One region of the Mesorhizobium sp. LNJC394B00 genome, then DNA from elsewhere that is predicted to be linked to it. Evidence: predicted binding sites of a transcription regulator. Region 1 holds the regulator's gene; each other region holds the start of a gene.
The links. Region 1 encodes LexA, which represses DNA repair genes until DNA is damaged. Its sites were predicted from a motif close to TGTTCNNNNTGTGTTCNG; they were not measured.
Positions count from the first base shown of each region.

Region 2: a site for LexA is predicted at 1,175-1,192, ahead of uvrA (excinuclease ABC subunit UvrA). Genes of this name have one in related genera too.
Region 3: a site for LexA is predicted at 1,808-1,825, ahead of parE (DNA topoisomerase IV subunit B). Genes of this name have one in related genera too.

Region 1 is NZ_AYWH01000004.1:233,531-237,384, reverse strand. Features, by position in the region: partial or broken gene X751_RS01000000163910 (ComEC/Rec2 family competence protein) at 1-1,488, shown strand, start outside; gene lexA (transcriptional repressor LexA) at 1,482-2,264, opposite strand; gene X751_RS146975 (GntR family transcriptional regulator) at 2,468-3,232, opposite strand; gene kynU (kynureninase) at 3,400-3,854, shown strand, end outside.
Region 2 is NZ_AYWH01000013.1:42,363-46,216, reverse strand. Features, by position in the region: gene X751_RS137345 (ATP-dependent Clp protease proteolytic subunit) at 1-188, shown strand, start outside; gene X751_RS02465 (hypothetical protein) at 335-556, shown strand; gene uvrA (excinuclease ABC subunit UvrA) at 1,342-3,854, shown strand, end outside.
Region 3 is NZ_AYWH01000002.1:1,941,093-1,944,946, reverse strand. Features, by position in the region: gene X751_RS150565 (type II and III secretion system protein family protein) at 1-612, opposite strand, end outside; gene cpaB (Flp pilus assembly protein CpaB) at 733-1,638, opposite strand; gene parE (DNA topoisomerase IV subunit B) at 1,896-3,854, shown strand, end outside.

The sequences.
Region 1 (3,854 bases):
TCCCGGACGAGGTCAACGAAGCGATGCGGCGCACCGGCATCTACCACATCATCTCCATCTCCGGCCTGCACATGGCGCTGGTTGCCGGCACCATCATGGTGTTGCTGCGTGGCGCCTTTGCGCTGTTTCCCGATTTCTCTTCGCGCCGCCCAGTCAAGAAATATGCAGCAGTGGCAGCACTCGTCTCCATCGCCGCCTATCTCGTCATTTCAGGCGTCGTGGTTGCCGCCGAGCGCAGCTTCATCATGCTGGCGGTCATGCTTGTCGCCGTGCTGTTTGATCGCGCCGCACTCACCATGCGCAATCTGGCGATCTCCGCCATTGCCGTCATCCTGGTGTCGCCGCACGAGGTGGTCGGTCCCAGCTTCCAGATGTCGTTTGCTGCCACCGCCGCCCTTGTCGGCGCCTATGCCGGCTGGGCCGATTACCGCGCCGACAAGGTGAGAACGCCGCCGGCAAAGCGCTCCTTCGTCGGCTTCCTGTCGCGAAAATTCGCGCTGGCCATGGGCAGCCTCGCCATGACCTCGATCATCGCCGGCAGTGCAACCTTGCTGTTCGCCATCTGGCATTTTCAGCGTGTGTCGCCGCTCAGCCTGATCGCCAATCTGGCCGTGATGCCGATTGTTTCGTTGATCGTCATGCCTTTTGCCGTGCTCAGCGCACTGGCGATGCCGTTCGGCGCCGACGGGCCGTTCCTCTATGTGATGGGCAAGGGTCTGATGGCGATGATCGCTATATCGGCCTGGATTTCCGAGCGCTCGCCGGTCGACGCCGTCGGGCTGATCTCCATCCGCTCGGTGCTGTTGGTGGCGGTCGCCCTCGTCATCGCCACCATGGCCACCACCTGGCTCAGGTTGGCGGCCGTGCCTTTCGCGCTGGCCGGCCTGTTGACGGTAGCCGCAGGTGCTTACGCCCGACGTGCTCATATCCGAGGATGCGCATCTGGTGGCCATGCCGATCGGTGGCGGCGAACTCGCCCTCAACCGCGAACGCTCCAACGAATTCACCACGGACAATTGGAAACGGGCGCTGCGGGCCGAAACCATTATCCCACCTGAGATTTTCGAGGCAACAGATACGCGGTTCGATCTCGATCCGCTCGATCTGCCGCCCGGCTCGCCCTTCTATTGCACCGGCGATCTCTGTATCGCCCGGCACCCTTCCGGAGCCATTGTGGCGCTTGCGAAAGACCGCAAGACGGCGCGGCCGGCCTGTGCCTTCGCGAGCCTGATCGTCATCGATGACGCCACCGCCTACAATCCGTGCCGCGACCCGCTGGTGCTGGTCGTGACGAAGAAACAGCTGGCCCGCGACGGCAGCGCCGCCGTCTTCTTCGATCCGCAATCGGCAGCTGCAGCGCCAACCATCCGCTTCGCCGTCGACAAGCCGTATCGCCCCTGGCACGAGCAACGCCGCTTCTCCCGCGAAGCGCGCGGCCTGCCGCCTTACAACCAGCGTGAAAAGTACAAACCCAAGCCGGCTCAGTAGCGCCGGATCAATCCGACAAGCTTGCCCTGCACCTTCACCCTGTCCGGTCCAAAAATGCGGGTCTCGTAGGCCGGGTTGGCGGCTTCCAGGGCGATCGAGGCGCCCTTGCGGCGGAAGCGTTTCAGGGTCGCTTCCTCATCGTCGACCAACGCCACCACGATCTCGCCGGGGCTGGCTGTGTCGGCATTGCGGATGATGACCGTGTCGCCATCGAAAATGCCGGCCTCGATCATCGAATCGCCCTTGACCTCGAGCGCGTAGTGTTCGCCGCCCATGATCATATCGGGCGGCACCGAGATCGAATGGGTCTGATGCTGGATGGCGTCGATCGGCACGCCGGCGGCGATGCGTCCCATAACCGGGATTGAAATCGCGGAAACGGCATCGTCATTGCCGGCCGACATCGAACGCGACGGCGAGCCCGGCTTGATCTGGCGGCCGAGACCGCCTTGGCCCATCGCGCCTTGTCCTTGGCCGCCTTGCCCTTGGCCGGTTTGACCAAGACTGCCCTGAATCACGCTCGGCGAAAACTTCCTCGCCGCATTGAGGCCTGGTGCGATCGAGTCGGGCAGCCGCAGCACTTCCAGCGCGCGCGCCCGGTTCGGCAGCCGGCGAATGAAACCGCGCTCCTCAAGCGCCGTGATCAGGCGGTGGATGCCGGACTTGGAGGCGAGGTCGAGCGCTTCCTTCATCTCGTCGAAGGACGGCGGGATTCCGCTCTCCTTCAGGCGTTCATGGATGAACATCAGAAGCTCATGTTGTTTGCGCGTCAGCATCGCGGCCCCCAAGGGTTCTGAAATCAGAATCAGAAAAAACAAACCCAGAACAAACACTATCTGTTCCAGTTGTGTTCCGCAACCTTTTAAAGTTTAATGAATGTGTTGACGTTTTGTTCAGCGTAACGTTCGGCGCTGCGGGCGCCGCCTGCGCCCATTTGCCGGCAACGGGTGAAACGAAGCCAAAGTGCCCTGCGCGTCGGCTACGACCGCCGCTTCCTTTTCGGACGGGGCTGCGCAGCATCCGCGCCGGGTTCGCTCTGGGCATAGACCTGCAGCGTGTAGCCGATGTGAGCGGTCATCAGAGTTTTCGCACGTTCGACGTCGCGATCGAGGGCCGCTTCCATCAGGGCGGTATGGTGTTCGATCGCCACGGCGTCGCGCAGGGCCGCCACGGCCTTCCGGTGTCCATCCGTGCGGCCGGCGGCGGCGCGCAGCGTCGGGGCCAGACCCAGAAAGCGGTGATGGCGATGCAATTGGTCGGAAATCGTCGCATTGAAGCGCAGCAGCCAGCTGGATGTCGCGGCACTGAGCAGCGCCGCATGGAAGGCATCGTGTTTTTCGTACCACGCGTCGACCGCATCATCCGATGGATCGTCGAGAACAGACCCGCACCGTGAGAGACGATAGTGGGCGGCAACGACCGCGTCTTCCCACTCACGGTCGCCCTCCTCGATCGATTCCACCAGCAGGGGCAGTTCGACCACCAGCCGCGCACGCGCCAAATCCTCGAGCTCCGCCCGAGAGACGGGAGCGACCGCAAACCCGCGGTTGCTGATGGCGGTCACAAGCCGTTCCGCCTCCAGCCGCGACAGCGCCTCGCGCAACGGCGTCCAGCCGATGCCGTAGGTGTTGCGCAGCGTGCTCAGCTTCAACGGCGCGGCAGGCGCCAGCCGGGTCGCAAGAATATCGCGCCTGAGCAGGCGATAGGCCGCTTCCGTCTTCGAGGTCTGCTCGTCACCCAGCATCGTGATCCATCAGACATAAACGCTCGGCGGATCATTATATATCAAAGCCTTTCAATGGGTGAATTATATATAATGTTTGACAGTTCAAGGGCGACCACTCAAGATCGCCGGCATGTTTGGGCGGCAGGCTCCGCCGCGCGCGTTTGTCCATGGAGGGGCGCCGGATCATGAGCACGACACCCGATCTCGCTACAATCGAAGCAATGGATGCCGCCGATCCGCTGCGCTCCATGCGCGAACGCTTTGTCTTGCCGCAAGGCGTGATTTATCTCGACGGCAATTCCCTGGGCGCCGCGTCAGCGGTCGTCTTCAGCGAACTGCAGCAGGCCGCCACGCAGGAATGGGCGCACGACCTCATTCGCGCCTGGAACACCGCCGGCTGGTTCAACATGCCGGTGGAACTCGGAGATCAGCTCGGGCGACTGATCGGCGCGGCTGATGGGCAGACGGTGGTCTGCGACACAACCTCGATCAACGTCTACAAGCTGCTGCACGCAGCGCTCGGCATGCGGCCGGATCGGTCGGTCATCGTTGCCGAGGGCGACAGTTTCCCGACCGACCTCTACATGGCCGAAGGCGTCGCCTCGACCCGGCCGGGAACGCGGCTGCGGCTGGAGGGCGT
Region 2 (3,854 bases), on a different contig from region 1:
AGCGCCATGCCGAAGGCATTTTGCGCACCAAGCGGCACATGGCCGACCTCTACGCTCACCATTGCGGCCGCACCCACGAAGAGGTCGAACGCACGCTTGACCGCGATTTCTTCATGACCGCGAAGGAGGCCAAGGACTGGGGCCTCGTCGACCACGTCTTCGACACTCGCAAGCAGGCAGCGGCTTGATCACCGTATCGAATGCAGGCCGGTGTTCCCTCAATTTCAACGCCGCTGGTCTGGCCTCGCCTTGAGCGCGGCACTATAGTCTTGCCATGCGCTACCACCTGAACAGACTGACCATAGCCATTGCCATCACGGCGGCGACATCGAGCATGGCCTTTGCCGGGGGCAGCACCAGCACGTCGCGGAAAGGCGCCCTGCCCGGCGTGACCGGCGACTACCGCATCGCCAAGCCCGCGCCGCGGCCGGAGCCGGACGACGCGCTGCCTGCCGGCGAGAACGGCACGTTCAAGATCGGCGACACCGATGTCAAGATTTCCGGCAGCATCACTGTCGATGTCGGCACGGGTGGGATCAAGCCGCCGCGCCGGTAGCCCCTTCTCCCAGCTACTATACGGGAGAGAAAGCCTGCGTCGACGACTTCCTCGCAAACGAACAGCCCCGCCGTTGCTTCCGCAAACGGTCGGGGCTTTTTTTGGATTTCAAATCCAAACTGCCGGTAGTGTTATACCGACTTTGATTTCGGATGCTTCGCGGCATTCAGCCGACGATCCGACTAGCCGTCTCTGATTTTTGTGGGATTCGGCAGGTCACGGTTTGTCTGGTGGTTTGTTGGACTGACGCGATGCGTTCGTTGGGACGCATACACTCCAATGCCTTGAAACTACCTGGCACTTATGCCCGCCGCGGCTCCACTAGCAGGTGGAGCCTCAAGGGACTATCCGGTGGCGTCATGCTCCGCTCCTATGTCCGTTGCGACTGGTGTCAATCCGAAGCACAAATCGCAAAAACCTGCGGCGTCTCGCAGGCCGCTATGGGCGGCGAGGCCATCAAAGACGGCCGGCTCCGTTGACTCCGGCAGAGTGCGCCCCCGATTCGACGACGTCAACCTTGAATAGCCGGTTACGGAAAATGTGATCGTCGGGAGCTTACGTCAGGGTCAGTTTCTGAAACACCCTTGTCAGTTTCTGCACACAGCTTTGTCAGGAGCGTGTTCGGTCTTTGTTCTTTCCGCTTGCCCGTTCGCGCGAAAGACGGTTAAACGGCTTTGGTCGAGAAGTGTGGCGTCTCTCGACTTGGCGGCAAAAATACCTACATAGGGAATGGCCGGGAAAACCCGCCGATCCCACTGACACCAGACCTGAGGCGGCGACCGGCGATGGCCGACCATAAATACCTTTCCATTCGCGGGGCACGCGAACACAACCTGAAGAATGTCGATCTCGACCTGCCGCGTGACAGCCTGATCGTCATGACCGGCCTGTCGGGCTCCGGCAAATCGTCGCTTGCTTTCGACACCATCTATGCCGAGGGCCAGCGCCGTTACGTCGAGAGCCTGTCGGCTTATGCGCGCCAGTTCCTCGAAATGATGCAGAAGCCGGATGTCGACCAGATCGACGGCCTGTCGCCGGCCATCTCGATCGAGCAGAAGACCACGTCGAAGAACCCGCGTTCGACGGTCGGCACCGTCACCGAGATCTACGACTACATGCGCTTGCTGTTCGCGCGCGTCGGCATCCCCTATTCGCCGGCGACCGGCCTGCCGATCGAGAGCCAGACGGTTTCACAGATGGTCGACCGGGTGCTGGCGGTCGAGGAAGGCACGCGCCTTTTCCTGCTGGCGCCGATCGTGCGCGGCCGCAAGGGCGAGTATCGCAAGGAACTGCTGGAGCTGCAGAAGAAGGGCTTTCAGCGCGTCAAGGTCGACGGCGTCTTCTATGAGATCGCCGATGTGCCGGCGTTGGACAAGAAGTACAAGCACGACATCGACGTCGTCGTCGACCGCATCGTCGTGCGCGGCGACCTGGCGACACGGCTTGCCGATTCCATCGAAACGGCGCTGAAGCTCGCCGAAGGGCTGGCGGTGGCCGAGTTCGCCGACCGGCCGCTCGACGCCAGCCAGACCGGCGAGGACTCGGTCAACAAATCGAAGAACGAGACGCATGAGCGCATCCTGTTCTCGGAAAAATTCGCCTGCCCGGTTTCCGGCTTCACCATTCCGGAGATCGAGCCCAGGCTGTTCTCGTTCAACAACCCGTTCGGCGCCTGCCCGACCTGCGACGGCCTCGGCAATCAGCGCGCCATCGACGCCAGCCTGATCGTGCCGGACGAAAACGTCTCGCTGCGCGACGGCGCCGTCAGCCCGTGGGCGAAATCGACCTCGCCCTATTATGCGCAGACGCTGGAAGCGCTGGGCAAGGCATACGGCTTCAAGCTCGGCGACAAGTTCAAAGACCTGACCGAAGAGGCCAAGGAAGCCGTCCTGCGCGGCACCGGCGAGCGCGAGGTCACCTTCCAATATGATGACGGCCTGCGCTCCTACAAGACCACCAAGACGTTCGAGGGCGTCATTCCCAATCTCGAACGGCGGTGGAAGGAAACCGAATCCGCCTGGATGCGCGAGGAGATCGAGCGCTTCATGTCGGCGACGCCCTGCCCGGTCTGCAAGGGATACCGGCTGAAGCCGGAAGCGCTGGCGGTGAAGATCGCCGGCAAGCATATCGGCGAAGTCACAGAGCTGTCGATCCGCAAGGCCGACCAGTGGTTCACCGAACTGCCGCCACATCTCAACGACCAGCAGAACGAGATCGCGGTGCGCGTTCTCAAGGAAATCCGTGACCGCCTGCGCTTCCTCAACGATGTCGGCCTCGACTATCTGACGCTGTCGCGCAATTCCGGCACGCTGTCGGGCGGCGAGAGCCAGCGCATAAGGCTGGCGTCGCAGATCGGCTCCGGCCTCACCGGCGTGCTCTATGTGCTGGACGAGCCGTCGATCGGCCTGCACCAGCGCGACAATGCCCGCCTGCTCGACACGCTCAAGCATCTGCGCGACATCGGCAACACGGTGATCGTCGTCGAGCATGACGAGGACGCCATCCTGCATGCCGATTATGTCGTAGACATGGGTCCGGCCGCCGGCATTCATGGCGGCGAGATCATCGCCCAGGGCACGCCGCAGCAGGTGATGGCCAATCCCAACTCGATCACCGGTAAATATCTGTCGGGCGCGCTCGAAGTAGCCACGCCCGGTGTCAGGCGCGAGGCCAAGAAGAACCGCCGGCTGAAGATCGTCGGCGCGCGCGGCAACAATCTCAAGAACGTCACTGCCGAAATCCCGCTCGGCACCTTCACCGCCGTCACCGGCGTGTCTGGCGGCGGCAAATCGACCTTCCTGATCGAGACTTTGTTCAAGGCGGCGTCGCGCCGCATCATGGGCTCGCGCGAGCATCCGGCCGATCACGACCGCATCGAGGGCCTCGAATTCCTCGACAAGGTCATCGACATCGACCAGTCGCCGATCGGCCGCACACCGCGTTCGAACCCGGCCACCTACACCGGCGCCTTCACACCGATCCGCGACTGGTTCGCCGGGTTGCCCGAGGCCAAGGCCCGCGGCTATCAGCCGGGCCGCTTCTCCTTCAACGTCAAGGGCGGCCGCTGCGAGGCCTGCCAGGGCGACGGCGTCATCAAGATCGAGATGCACTTCCTGCCCGACGTCTACGTCACGTGCGACGTCTGCCACGGCAAGCGCTACAACCGCGAGACGCTCGACGTCGTGTTCAAGGGCAAGTCGATCGCCGACGTCCTGGACATGACGGTCGAGGAAGGCGTCGATTTCTTTGCCGCCGTGCCCGGGGTGCGCGACAAGCTCGACACGCTGAAGCAGGTCGG
Region 3 (3,854 bases), on a different contig from region 1:
GGCTCCCGGCACCGTGCCAGGATCGAGGGTGACGTCGCGCCCGCCAATGCCGTAAGCGAAATTGGCGCTGTATTTGGCGCCGAGATCCTGTCCGGCCTGGCGATTGATCTCGACGAAGCGGACGTTGAGCTGAACCTGCTGCGAGGACGAGATGTTGACCGAATTGATCACTTCTTCATTGCCGGAGAAGCGGCTGGCGATCTTGCTTGCCTTCTCGGCGGCGACCGCGTCATCGGCCTCGCCCGACAGCACGACGCGGCCATTGGCCGAGCCGACCTTGATCTTGGCGTCCGGCACGCTGGCGCGAATGGTGCTGGCCAGCTGGTCGGTGTCCAGCGTCACCTCGATGTCGACGGTGCCGACCAACTGCTTGTTCTCGTCGAACAGCGCGATGCCGGTGGTGCCGAGATTGTTGCCCAGCACATAGAAGGATTTGTCGGTCAGCGGATTGACGTTGGCGATCTCCGGATCGCCGATGACGATCTGGTAGAAGGCGGCATTGGTCATGACCGTCTTCGGCTTGCCCTTGGCTACCTTGATCGACGCATTCGTTGTCGACGAGACATGGACGATATCGTTGTCGGCCTTGGCTGGCGCACTGAGGCCGAGCATTGCGGCCGCGGCCAGGCAAGCCCCCACCGCAAGCGCCCGCATTGGGCGCAGCCCTTTCGTAGTTCGAAATGCATGAAGTCCCGACATCTGTCCCGTCCCTCGCCCGGTCCCCACCGGCAGTTATTGCTGGTCCCGCGCAGGAACCTGGTATTCTTCGACCTGCGTGCCGCGCGTCACGATGATCGTCTTGAATTTCGGCTTCTCAGGCTCCTTGGTCGCGGCAGTGAACAGCGCGCCGGCAGCGGCCTGGACGCCGGAGGCGACCGATCCGCCGAAGGACGAGATGGTGGTGACGCCGTCCTTGGCGGCCCCTCCGTCTGCGGCCGAGCGGAGCGACAGCGACAAGGTGCCGACGGTGCGGGCAAGCGCCACTTTCTGCGCGCCTTCGGTCGTCACCTCGATGGTGACGGAATTGGCGATCTGCGGTGTGGTCTGGCGCTCGTCGGCGCCCTGCCCCACGGTCAGCACCTTGGCGTCGGAGACGACGATCTCGGAGGTAACGGTCGATCCGGCAGCGCCCTGCGCGTTCTTGGCCACTTCCTGGATTTCGCCCGCATCGCGTGTCAGCACCACGTCGACCCGGTCGCCCGGCATGACGAAGCCGCCGACACCGGCGATCTCGTCGGTGCGGATTGTCACCGCCCGCATGCCGGGCGTCATCATGTTGGATAGCGTCGCGCGGCCGTTCGGCCCCGACAATTTGCTGATCAGCACCGGCTCGTTGATCTCGATCGGCGACAATACCACGCGGCTGCCTTCGGCGAGCAATGCATTGACTGTGGTGAACGCGCCCTGCGGCACCGAATCCTCGGACCATGGGATTTCGCTGAGCTGCGCCCGGTCAAGCTCCATGCCGTAACGCAACGGCGCGTTGGCCACCACGATGGTCTTGAAGACGATCTTGGGGACGGCGGGCGCCGGGATCGACGCCGTTTTCTCTTCGGCATCGGCCTTGGCCTGGCTTTTCACCCAGAAATCCGCGGCAAAGATTGAAATCGCGCCGAAGACGGCAGCGATGCCAATCATCGTTATGGCCTTGCCCCTCACAACCAACCCCTGACATTCGTGGTCTTTTGTTTTGTTGAGGCGACGCTAGGCCGCTTTGTTAAAGATTCAGGAATCGCGCCCGCTCCGCAGGGACCTATTTCCGCCAGCTTGGTTATCGAAAGGTTTTAGGATAAGAAGGGTTTAATCCCCGAACGTAACAGGAACTTCCGTCGCTTGGCGCCGAAAAGCGTGGCAGTATCGACGGGTGATTCGCGGCACCGGATTCTATGGCAGGCATGGACGACAACAACGATCTTTTCGGCAATCTGGAAAAGCAGCCCCAACCGGCTCGGACACCGGAGCGCCCGGCCGACCCGCTGGTGCAGGCCACGAAGCGTCCTGCCGCGACCAAGGACGGCAGCGAGGGCTATAGCGCCGCCGACATCGAGGTGCTGGAGGGGCTGGAGCCGGTGCGGCGCCGTCCCGGCATGTATATTGGCGGCACCGACGACAAGGCGATGCACCATCTGTTTGCCGAGGTCATCGATAATTCGATGGACGAGGCGGTCGCCGGCCATGCCACCTTCATCGATGTCGAGCTGTCGGCCGACGGGTTTCTGACCGTTACCGACAATGGCCGCGGCATTCCGGTCGATCCGCATCCGAAATTCAAGAAGCCGGCGCTCGAAGTCATCATGACGACGCTGCATTCGGGCGGCAAGTTCGATAGCAAGGTCTATGAGACCTCCGGCGGTCTGCACGGTGTCGGCGTCTCGGTCGTAAATGCGCTGTCGGACCATCTCGAAGTCGAAGTCGCGCGCGGTCGCCAGCTTTACCGCCAAAGGTTCTCGCGCGGCGTTCCGGTGAGCGGGCTGGAGCAGCTCGGCGAAGTGCACAACCGGCGCGGCACCAAAATCCGCTTCCATCCCGACGAGCAGATTTTCGGCAAGGGCGCCGCCTTCGAGCCGGCGCGGCTCTATCGCATGACCCGCTCGAAAGCCTATCTGTTCGGCGGCGTCGAGATCCGCTGGAGCTGCGACCCATCGCTGATCAAGGAAAAGGACCAGACGCCCGCCAAGGCGGAGTTCCATTTCCCCGGCGGCTTGAAGGACTATCTCAAGGCATCGCTTGGCGACGACTTCCAGGTGACCCGCGAGATCTTCGCCGGCAAGAGCGAAAAACAGGGCGGCCACGGCTCGCTGGAATGGGCGGTGACCTGGTTCGGCGGTGACGGCTTCGTCAACTCCTACTGCAACACCATCCCGACCGGCGAAGGCGGCACGCATGAGGCCGGCTTTCGCAATGTGCTGACGCGCGGGCTTCGGGCCTATGCCGACTTGGTCGGCAACAAGCGCGCCTCGATCGTCACCTCCGAAGACGTTATGATCTCGGCGGCCGGCATGCTGTCGGTTTTCATCCGCGAGCCGGAATTCGTCGGCCAGACCAAGGACAGGCTGGCAACGATCGAAGCCATTCGCATTGTCGAGACCGCCATCCGCGATCCCTTCGACCACTGGCTGGCCGACAATCCGCAGGAAGCCTCCAAGCTGCTGGAATGGGTGATTGCGCGCGCCGACGAGCGGGTGCGCCGGCGCCAGGAAAAGGAAGTGTCGCGCAAGAGCGCGGTGCGCAAGCTGCGCCTTCCCGGCAAGCTCGCCGACTGCACGCAGAACGCCGCCGCGGGCGCCGAACTGTTCATCGTCGAAGGCGACTCGGCCGGCGGCTCGGCCAAGCAGGCGCGCGACCGTGCGAGCCAGGCGGTGCTGCCGCTGCGCGGAAAAATCCTCAACGTCGCCAGCGCCGGCAACGACAAGCTCGCCGCCAACCAGCAGATATCGGACCTGATTCAGGCGCTCGGTTGCGGCACGCGCTCGAAATACCGCGACGAGGATTTGCGCTACGACCGCGTGATCATCATGACCGACGCCGACGTCGACGGCGCTCACATAGCCTCGCTGCTGATCACCTTCTTCTACCAGGAAATGCCGAACCTGGTGAATGGCGGCCATCTCTATCTGGCGGTGCCGCCGCTCTATTCGATCCGGCAAGGCGGCAAGGTTGCCTATGCCAGGGACGATGCGCACAAGGACGAGCTGTTGCGCACCGAATTCACCGGCCGCGCCAAGGTCGAGATCGGCCGCTTCAAGGGCCTGGGCGAGATGATGGCCGCGCAGCTCAAGGAAACCACCATGGACCCGAGGAAGCGCACGCTGCTCAGGGTCGATGTTATCGACGCCGTGGCCGCGACCAAGGAT